DNA from 3 places in the Nocardia sp. CA-145437 genome. Region 2 is predicted to be linked to each of the others. Evidence: riboswitches for the same ligand, from Rfam matches in the RefSeq annotation. Region 2 holds a riboswitch; each other region holds the start of a gene.
What was found. A riboswitch is a leader RNA that binds a small molecule or an ion and turns the genes downstream of it on or off. The one in region 2 is predicted to bind cobalamin.
Positions count from the first base shown of each region.

Region 1 (3,267 bases), 2.3 Mb from region 2:
AGCGCGCGCCCGCGGCCGCCAGCAGGCCCAGCAGCCGCTCGTACAGCGGCAGCAGGTCGGGCAGCCGATCCAGCAGCTCGCTGCCGTCCACCGACTTGGCCAGCTTCAGGAAGGTGACCGGTCCGATGATGACCGGCCGGGCCGGAATGCCCAGTGCCAGGGCCTCTTCCAGTTCGGCGAGCGGCTTGTCCGGGTGCAGGTCGAACCGGGTCGAGGCCGAGAGCTCGGGCACCAGATAGTGGTAGTTGGTGTCGAACCACTTGGTCATCTCGAGCGGCGCGATATCGGCGGTGCCGCGGGCGGCCGCGAAGTAGCGGTCCAGTTCGTCGGCGATGCCGTGCACCCGTTCCGGCAGCGCGCCCAGCAGCACCGCGGTGTCGAGCATCTGGTCGTAGTAGGAGAAGGTGCCCACCGGAACCGAGTCCAGTCCGGCGGCGTGCACCGCCAGGAGTTGCGTGGCGCGCAGGCCACCGGCGAGGCCGTGGAGCGCGGCGGCGTCGATCCGCCCCGCCCAGTACGCCTCGATCGCGCGTTTCAGTTCCCGGTTCGGTCCGATGCGGGGCAGCCCCAGCACCGTGGCGGTGAAAGTGTTGTCAGGGTTCAACATTGATGAACTCCACGGTCAGCAGTGATGACCGCCGCCCAATATGAGCGCACGCTGACGGAGCCCATGCATCGACCGTGCCCGGATCCGATCGGCGTAGCGCCCAGTCCACGAGGCGACGACCGCCGGATACGGCGTATCCGGCACGACGGGCAGGTCTTCGGACTCATGGGCATCGACCCGATACTCGGGCCGGCCCCGGCACGAGACCGAGGCGGACCTACCGGCCGTCGCTTCCCAGGCATGCGCCCAGTGCTGATGACGGCGTTCGTTCCCATTCACCGCTGCGGGACAGTCCCGGATTCCCACCGGGTTCCCTCTCACCCGGCGGCGCGCGAGCGCGGCGGCGGGCTTCGACGCCGTCGAATGGGTCAGGGGCTCCTCGACTCCACCTCCGGCGAACCAGTTGTGTTGGCGAATATAGCCCAGCGACAGCGCGATCCCCGCACGCGCGGCGTCGTCCCATCAGGTGGTCGACCCGGGCAGGCGGATTGACCAGCGGCGATGCGCTTTCGTATGGTTGATCGACGATGTCATGAGGAATCCGGTGCAATGCCGGAACGGTCGCGCCACTGTGAGCAGCCCGGTCTCCCCGCGAGACGGATGCGAGTCAGACCCTCACATCGTCGGTTCGATCGGCAACGGGGACGCGGAATCCCCCTGACTCAAAGGAGTCCTTCGTGGCTACCTCTTTCGCTCCTCGCTCCGGTCTCGGCAGCGGTGCGCTCGCGATCCCGTCCACCGCCCTGTGGCTGGTCGGCACCACCCTGCTGGCCCTGCTGGCCATCTACTTCATCGGCATCGATCAGGGTGCGGTGTCGGTGTTCGGCAGCGACATGCACGTGCACGAGTTCGTGCACGACGGCCGCCATTTCCTCGGTTTCCCCTGCCACTAGCACCGGGAATCGAGTAACCACAATGGAAAAGCGAATCATCGGCCGAGGAGTCCTGCTGGGGGCGCTCGGCGGAGCGCTGGCGTTCGTCTTCGCCCGGATCCTGTCCGAGCCGATCATCGACCGCGCCATCGCCTACGAGGGCGGCCGCGACGACGCGCAGATGGCGCTCGACAAGGCCGCCGGCAAGCCCATGGACATGGACCACGGGGCCGAGCTGTTCACCCGGGCACAGCAGCAGAATGTCGGTCTGGGCTTCGGCGTGATCGTGTTCGGCGCGGCGCTGGGCGCGCTGTTCGCGGTCGTCTACTTCCTGGCGCTGCGCAAGGCCGGGAAGATCTCGCCGCGGAATCTGGCGCTGCTGGTGTCGGGAGGCATGTTCCTGGCGCTGTACGCGGTGCCGTTCCTGAAGTACCCGGCCAACCCGCCGTCGGTCGGGAATCCGGACACCATCGAGGAGCGCACGGCCCTGTACGTGGGCCTGATCGCGATCACCGCGGTCGCGCTGGTGGCCGCGATCTGGCTGGGCCGCAGGCTCACCGCGCGCCTGGACAATTGGACCGCGTCGGTCGCCGCCGCGGCGGGATTCGTGGTGGTGATGGGCGCTCTGCTGGCACTGTTGCCGTCGTTCTCCGAAGCGCCGGAGCCGCTGCAGGACGCGTCGGGCACGATCGTCTTCCCGGGCTTCCCCGCCGACGACCTGTACCACTTCCGGCTGTACGCGTTCGCCGCCCAGCTCATGGTGTGGGCGGTCATCGGGGTCGGCTTCGCCTGGCTGGCGCCGCGTCTGCTCGGGGACCGCTCCCCGGCCGCGCCCGCCGTGGCGGCATGAGCGCGGTCACCCGTCTGACCCTGGTGACGCACGCGATCACCGATGCCGTGCAGTCCGCCCGCTTCCCGGCCGACGAACCGCTCAACCCGCTCGGGTCGCGGTCGGTCGAGCAGGCGGGCGGGCTGCCCGGCCCGGGGCCCGCGACGGTGCTCCACGCACCGGAGCTGCGGGCCGAACAGACCTGTCGGGCCCTGGGATTCACCGGGGCCCCGGAGCCCGCGCTGCGCGATCTGGACCACGGCGACTGGGCCGGGAAGGCGATGGACGACCTCGCACCCGAGCAGCTCATGGGCTGGCTCACCGATCCGGGCTTCCGCGATCACGGCGGCGAATCGATCACCGGGTTGATCGACCGCGTCGGCGACTGGCTGCACGGCCTGGCCGGGCGCGGCGACCGGATCGTCGCGGTGACGCACCCCGCGATCGTCCGGGCCGCGGTCCTGCGCACCCTGAACGCTCCCCCGCAGTCGTTCTGGCGCCTCGACATTCCGCCGCTGAGCGCCACCACCCTGAACCACCGCGCCCCGGCGTGGACGCTGCGCGCGACCGCGCTCGAGTTGGCGTCCTGAATCAGCCCGAGCCGGCGTCCTGAACCGTCAGGCGTGCGGCGGGAACTGGCCGTCCGCTGTCACCTTGGTGCCGTTGAGGGTGAAGGTGACGACGCTGGGACCGCCCTGCGGGCAGCACATCGGATCACTTCCGTTGAGCCAGCGGTAGGTCAGCGACAGCGAGTTCCGTGTCTTGCCGGTGACCTGCGTGTACATGTACGGGTCCGAGGTGGCGGTGCCGAGGTAGGTGCCGCCGGTGAAGAACAGCACGTGCGTATACGGGTGATTGGTGTTGGAGTTCACCATCATCCACGAGAGCACACCGTCACAGCCCGAGGCCAGCTCCACCTCCCCCGCCTGACCGGTCTGCCAGCCGCCCACCGGCGGCGG
Region 1 covers NZ_CP191204.1:1,723,822-1,727,088, reverse strand. Annotated here, with positions in the region: gene metE (5-methyltetrahydropteroyltriglutamate--homocysteine S-methyltransferase) at 1-607, opposite strand, end outside; cobalamin riboswitch at 739-947, opposite strand; cobalamin riboswitch at 1,118-1,244, shown strand; gene ACQPYY_RS07480 (CbtB domain-containing protein) at 1,285-1,500, shown strand; gene ACQPYY_RS07475 (CbtA family protein) at 1,523-2,329, shown strand; gene ACQPYY_RS07470 (histidine phosphatase family protein) at 2,326-2,898, shown strand; gene ACQPYY_RS07465 (LppP/LprE family lipoprotein) at 2,926-3,267, opposite strand, start outside.
Region 1: linked by a shared signal. The riboswitch ahead of ACQPYY_RS07480 (CbtB domain-containing protein) and the one ahead of cobN (cobaltochelatase subunit CobN) in region 2 are both predicted to bind cobalamin.

Region 2 (3,267 bases):
AGAACAGCCGAAGGCGCGCGGCCGCCTCGAGTTCCGCGGTGGCGTGACGGGAGGACGAGGCATCCCGCTCGCACCGTGCGCTCCGCCTGATCCCGCCGGTTCGGTCCCTCGGCTAGTCGGCGGGGATGATGCGGTAGCCGTCGGCGGTGGCGATGACGTCGGTGACCGCGCCCTTCGGGCGGCCGCAGCGGCGGTCGCAGCCGGACCAGTGCTGACGGCCGGCGACCACCACGTCGGCGGCGTCGAGACCGTCGCGGGCGAAACCCGGTGCGCCCGTGGGGAGCACGCGGGCGGAGTCGACGGCCTCGGCGACGTCGGCGCGGACGTCGGTGAGGGACTTCGCGCAGCCGGGCATGCCCGCGCAGGCGCTGACCTGGAGCCACGGGGACGCGGTGTCGAAGATCAAGCCCATGGGAGCCAGCACTCGGACCACCTGTTCGGCGGGCCATTCGTCGAGGTCGGCGAGGATCAGGCTGCGCCACGGGGTGACGATGATCGGGCATTCGACGGCGGCGAGGAATTCGGCCGTGCGGGCGGGGAGGGAGCCGAGGCGCACGCCCGCGCCGAGGGCCACCCGGCCGTCGGACTGGGTCATCCAACCGATCGGAAGGTCCTGGGGGCCGGGCGGTTCCAGGAGATCGCCGGCGACGTCGAGGTCGGGGTGGGCGGTGTGGAGGCGGTCGGTCAGCCGGGCCGCGCCGTCGGGGATCTCGTGCAAGCGCCAGTGGCCGTCGCGGAGGTCGAGGAAGCCGTCCGCGGCGGCGAGCATGAGGTCGACCGCGGCGTCGGTGGGCAGGCGGAGGCCGGAGTCCTTGCCCGCCAACAGGAGTGCGCAGGTGCGCTCGTCGAGCGCGTGCACGCCGATGTCGCCGCCCAGGCCGCTGACATCGCCGCGGCCGTCGTCGAGGGTGAACAGGACCCGGCCGGGCAGGTCGGCGTAGCGCGGCTGTGCGCGCAGTCCTTCGTCGAGAGCCGGAACCAGGGGATGCACATCGGTCCAGCCGCCGACGCGTCCCGACAGCGGCGAGGCGATGATGTTGCGCACCCGCTCGTGGGTGGCGCTGGGCAGCAGTCCGGCCGCGGTGAGCCGTTCGGTGAGCGCGGCCGCGTCGCGGACCTGCCGGAACTGGATGTTCCCGCGCGAGGTGAGCTCGATGTTCCCGTCGCCGAGGTCGGCGGCCGCTGCCGCGAGGGCCTGGAGCTGGGTGGGGGAGAGGAGTCCGCCGGGCACCCGGATACGGGCGAGGGGACCGTCGGCTGCTTCGTGCAGGCGCAGCACGCCCGGGCAGGAGTCGGGATCGGTTCGCGTCATGACGCCACCCAGCGTACGGAGGATGCCGAGGCCGGGCACGGCCGCCCGGGGGTCGGGTTCACTCGGTCACTATCTACATTTGGAGATATTGCAATCAAAATATGTGTTCCGGTGTGGCGGGGACAAAGAAAAGACTCCGGGACGGGGGAGTCTCGGAGTGGGGTTGCCGGATCGGTCGATTCGCCGGGCGGTTCAGCCCGCGCGGTGCGGTTCGATGGCCGCCGGCGCCCCGCGGCGGCGGGCGAAAGCGGGCGTCGTTTCCCAGGTGTCGTTGAGCAGGCTGGGGACATTGTGGTGGTCGGCGTGGTCGCGGTGCACGGTGGTGCTCATGACCGTGAGGCCGAACAGGATGGTCGACGCGCAGATGATCCCGGCGATGAGCGCCCACTGCGAGTGACCGGTGCCGGCGGCCGTGAGAGCCATGGCCAGCGTCGCGAAGGCAACCAGTACGCAAAAGTATCCCGACCAGGCAGCAAAGCGGTTCCGCCTGACCCATCCTGGAGTGAGTGGCATACCGGCAGCGTACGCGCCGACCGGTCGGTTCCGCAGGGGTGCGAGCCAGGATTGGCCGCACTGTGATCGGTGCCCGCCGGCGCCGACGCGGGCGCGATATCGGGCCCGCGACGGCGGCGCGATAGCATCGGCGAGCTCGTCGAACGGAAGAAAGCCGGTGCAATTCCGGTGCGGTCGCGCCACTGTGACAGTCAGACCTTCCCGGCGAGCGCCGAACCGTGCTGGGCGCGTCACCCTAGGAAGGCCGAGACCCTTGATCCTGTTGCTGTCCACCTCCGACACCGATCTGCTGAGCGCGCGCGCCAGCGGCGCCGCCTACCGGCTGGCCAATCCGGCCCGGCTGCTGCCGGACGACCTGCCGGTCCTGCTGAACGGTGTGTCGCTGGTGATCGTGCGTGTGCTGGGCGGGAAGCGGGCCTGGGAGGAGGGCCTCGAGACGGTGCGCGCCAGCGGAATTCCGATGGTCGCCCTCGGCGGTGAGATCGCGCCCGACGCCGAGCTGATGGAGTGCTCGACCGTGCCCGGCGGCGTCGCGGCCGACGCCCACAACTACCTGGCCGCGGGCGGCCCGCGAAACCTGCTGCAGCTGCACCACTTCCTGTCCGACACGGTGCTGCTCACCGGCGAGGGGTTCGAGCCGCCGGTCGAGATGCCGAGCTGGGGTGAGCTGGAACGGCACGCCTGCCCGGTTCCGGACGACGCGCCGACCGTGGCCGTGGTCTACTACCGCGCCCAGCACTTGGCCGGGAACACCGCCTACATCGACGCGCTGTGCACCGCCATCGAGGCCAAGGGCGCTCGCGCGCTGCCGATCTACTGCGCCTCGCTGCGTACCGCGGAGCCGGAGCTGCTCGCCACGCTCGGCGCCGCCGACGCTCTGGTGGTGACGGTGCTGGCGGCGGGCGGCACCAAGCCCGCGACCGCCTCGGCCGGCGGCGACGACGAGGCCTGGGACGTGGGCGCGCTCGCGGACCTGGATGTGCCGATCCTGCAGGGCTTGTGCCTGACCAGCGGGCGTGAGCAGTGGGAGGCCAATGACGACGGCCTGTCGCCGCTGGATGTCGCCACCCAGGTGGCGGTGCCGGAGTTCGACGGCCGCATCATCACGGTCCCGTTCTCGTTCAAGGAGTTCGACGCCGACGGGCTGTCGTCGTATGTGCCCGACGCCGAGCGCGCGGCCCGGGTGGCGGGTATCGCGGTGCGCTACGCGCGGCTGCGCCACATTCCGGTCGAGCGCAAGAAGGTCGCGATCGTGCTGTCGGCGTACCCGACCAAGCATGCCCGCATCGGCAATGCCGTCGGCCTGGACACCCCCGCCAGCGCCATCCGGCTGCTCACCGAGATGCGCGAGGCCGGTTACGACCTCGGCGCGCCCGGCGAGATCCCGGGCCTGGAGGCCGCGGACGGCGACGCCCTGATCCACGCGCTCATCGCCGCCGGCG
Region 2 covers NZ_CP191204.1:4,000,932-4,004,198, reverse strand. Annotated here, with positions in the region: gene cobG (precorrin-3B synthase) at 113-1,312, opposite strand; gene ACQPYY_RS18600 (hypothetical protein) at 1,505-1,735, opposite strand; adenosylcobalamin-variant (AdoCbl-variant) riboswitch at 1,962-2,033, shown strand; gene cobN (cobaltochelatase subunit CobN) at 2,079-3,267, shown strand, end outside.

Region 3 (3,267 bases), 1.0 Mb from region 2:
GAGGAAGTTCAGCGGCACCTCGTCGGGCTCCAGCGAGGCCAGGTCGGCCGCGAATTCCGCACGCTGCTCCAGGGATTCGCCCATGCCGAGGATGCCGCCGCAGCAGACCTCCATACCGGCCTCGCGCACCATGCGCAGGGTCTCCCAGCGCTCGTCGTAGGTGTGGGTGGTGACCACGTTCGGGAAGTGCGAGCGCGCGGTCTCCAGGTTGTGGTTGTAGCGGTGCACGCCCATGGCGGCCAGCTGGTCCACCTGCTCCTGGTTCAGCATGCCCAGCGAGCAGGCGACCTGGATGTCGACCTCGTTGCGGATGGCCTCGACGCCGGCGGCGACCTGCGCCATCAGGCGCTCGTCCGGACCGCGCACCGCGGCCACGATGCAGAACTCGGTGGCGCCGGTCTTGGCGGTCTGCTTGGCCGCCTCCACCAGCGAGGGGATGTCGAGCCAGGCGGCGCGCACGGGCGACTGGAAAAGGCCGGACTGCGAACAGAAGTGGCAGTCCTCGGGGCAACCGCCGGTCTTGAGCGAGATGATGCCCTCGACCTCGACCTCGGGGCCGCACCACTTCATGCGGACGTCGTGCGCCAGGCCGAGCAGCTCCTCGAGCCGCTCGTCGCCGAGCCGCAGGACCGCGAGGGTCTGCTCCTGGGTCAGGCCGACGCCGCGCTCGAGCACCTGCTCGCGAGCGATGGCGAGAATGTCATCGCCTGCGTTGGTACCGGCTTCGGTGGTGACGGCTACCTGGGTCATGTCCGCGGGAATCCCTTCGTCCGGCCGTGTGACCGAGCAACTTGAACGGTGTTCAGGGTAGGCTAGCAGCCCGGAACGTGAGCCGGAACACGAGAGGGTCGGAATCTTCAGTGCAACTCCATCGCACGGACGTGGTCGACGGGGCCATCGCCATTCTCGACCAGTACGGGCTGGCGGATCTCACCATGCGCCGCCTGGCCACCTCGCTGCACGTCCAACCCGGTGCGCTGTACTGGCACTTCCCCAACAAACAGGCGCTGCTCGGCGCGGTCGCCGACCGCATTCTCGCGCCCATGGACGAACCGGTCCGGGCCGAGGAATGGTCCAAGCAGATGGCCGAACTCGCGCACCGGCTGCGCGAGAGCCTGCTCGCCTACCGCGACGGGGCCGAACTGGTCTCGGCCACCTACGCGTCCCGCCTCACCACCAGCAAGGGCCGGGAACGACTGGCCAGCGCCGCGATTCGCGCGGGCATGACGCGCGAGGAGGCCGAACTGGCCGCCTACACGCTGCTGTACTACGTGCTCGGGCAGACGGTGGACGAGCAGTCGCGCATCCAGATGGATTCCGCGGGCGCGCTCACCGAGGAGAACTCGCCGCTGTACGACATGCCCGACGCCACCGCGCGATTCGACTTCGGGTTGCAGCTGTTCGTGAGCGGCGTGCGACATCTGCTCGGTTCGCGAATCCGCTGATACGCGCGATCGACCGCGAATCGAGTTTCGGCGCGGGCGGATCGGGGCCGGACCCCGGGATGTACCGACCAGTCGGAACCGGCGAAGGTTCCGGACGGTAGGGTTCCCCTCGTCGATATCGGCGGGTGCGGGAATCCGGTGGGAATCCGGAGCGGTCGCGCCACTGTGAGCACCGGATCCCGGTGCGAGTCAGACCTCCCCCGCCGCGCAACACTCTGGAGAGGCCGCGTCATGCCCGAGGAGCTACCGCGATGAGCCGCGCGCGGACCTCGCTCGCCCTGCCCGTCATGGGGGCGCTGCTGGTCGTGGCCATGATCGTCGCGACGGGCTTCGGCGCGGAGACGATCCCGGTGCGCGAGGTGCTCGGAGTCCTGCGCGACCGGCTGACCGGGACCGCGCACAGCGATCTGGGGCTCGACACCATCGTGTGGCAATTGCGGGTGCCGCGAACCGTTCTCGCCGCCATCGTCGGCGCGGGCCTGGCGGTCGCCGGGGCGGCCATGCAGACCCTGGTCCGCAATCCCCTCGCCGACCCCTACCTGCTGGGCGTCTCCTCGGGCGCGGGCGTCGGCGCGGCGGCGGTCATCACCTCCGGGGTGTTCGCCGGAGCCGGACTCTGGGCGCTCTCGGCGGGCGCGCTCGCCGGGGCCTTCGCCGCCGCGGCCGCGGTCTTCCTCATCGCCGTGGCCCAAGGCGGCCTCACGCCACTGCGTCTCGTGCTCACCGGCACGGTGCTGGGCTCGGCCTTCGCCGCCTTCAGCAGCTACCTGATCTTCCGCAGCAGTGACCCGTCCGCCGCGCAGTCGGTGCTGTTCTGGCTGCTCGGCAGCCTCTCCGGCGCGGACTGGACCCGAATCCTGTTGCCCGGCTGCGTGGTCGCGGCCTGCCTGACGGCCCTGCTGCTCGCCGCCAACTGGCTCGACGCGCTGAACCTGGGCCCGGACACGGCCGCTTCCATCGGAGTTCCGGTGCGCGAGTTGCGCATCGCTCTCTTCGTCCTGCTCGCGGTCCTGGTCGGCGTCCTGGTCGCGGTCTCCGGCGGCATCGGCTTCGTCGGCCTGGTGGTCCCGCACGCCGCCCGCCTGCTGGTCGGGCCGCGCCACCGCGTCCTACTGCCCGCGAGCGCCCTGTGCGGCGCCACCTTCCTGGTCGTCGCCGACGCCGCCACCCGAGTCCTGGTCCGCCCCACCGAGATCCCGGTCGGCGTCCTCACCGGACTCATCGGAGCCCCCGCCTTCCTGCTCCTCATGGGCCGCCGCACCTACCGATTCGGCACCGCATGAGGCCCGGCCACCCGGACAACGCCGCTCCGGAGACCTCCGAGGCCATCGCCGCAGCGGACCGCCGCGACGCGCTCACGACGAGCGGGCCGAGCAGCCGCGACCTCCCGGCCCCGAATGCCCTGGCGCCACGACAGCGCCGGCGTGGGTGGCGGAACAGCGCGATGCGGCGACACCACCCGGCCGCGGAGAGCCCCGGCGCGCTCCAGGTGTCAGCGCTGGCCTGCGCGGCGGGGCGACGCACGGTTGTCACGGACGTCGACTTCACGGTGTCACCGGGCGAAACGGTGGGAATCGTCGGGCCGAACGGTGCGGGCAAGACCACGCTGTTGCGGACGCTGGCGGGTTTGATCACGCCCGCCGCGGGCGAGGTCGTGGTGGATGGCCGTCCGGTGCACCAGGTTTCGGCCCGGGAGCGGGCCCGGCTGGTGGGTCTGGTCGGGCAGGACGAGGTGCCGCCCACCGATCTGCTGGTCGGTGAGCTGGTGGCACTGGGCCGAACGCCGTATCTGCCGCCGTGGGGTGCGGGCGGCCCGGGCGAA
Region 3 covers NZ_CP191204.1:5,015,213-5,018,479, forward strand. Annotated here, with positions in the region: gene bioB (biotin synthase BioB) at 1-750, opposite strand, end outside; gene ACQPYY_RS23395 (TetR/AcrR family transcriptional regulator C-terminal domain-containing protein) at 861-1,445, shown strand; cobalamin riboswitch at 1,529-1,662, shown strand; gene ACQPYY_RS23400 (FecCD family ABC transporter permease) at 1,697-2,728, shown strand; gene ACQPYY_RS23405 (ABC transporter ATP-binding protein) at 2,725-3,267, shown strand, end outside.
Region 3: linked by a shared signal. The riboswitch ahead of ACQPYY_RS23400 (FecCD family ABC transporter permease) and the one ahead of cobN (cobaltochelatase subunit CobN) in region 2 are both predicted to bind cobalamin.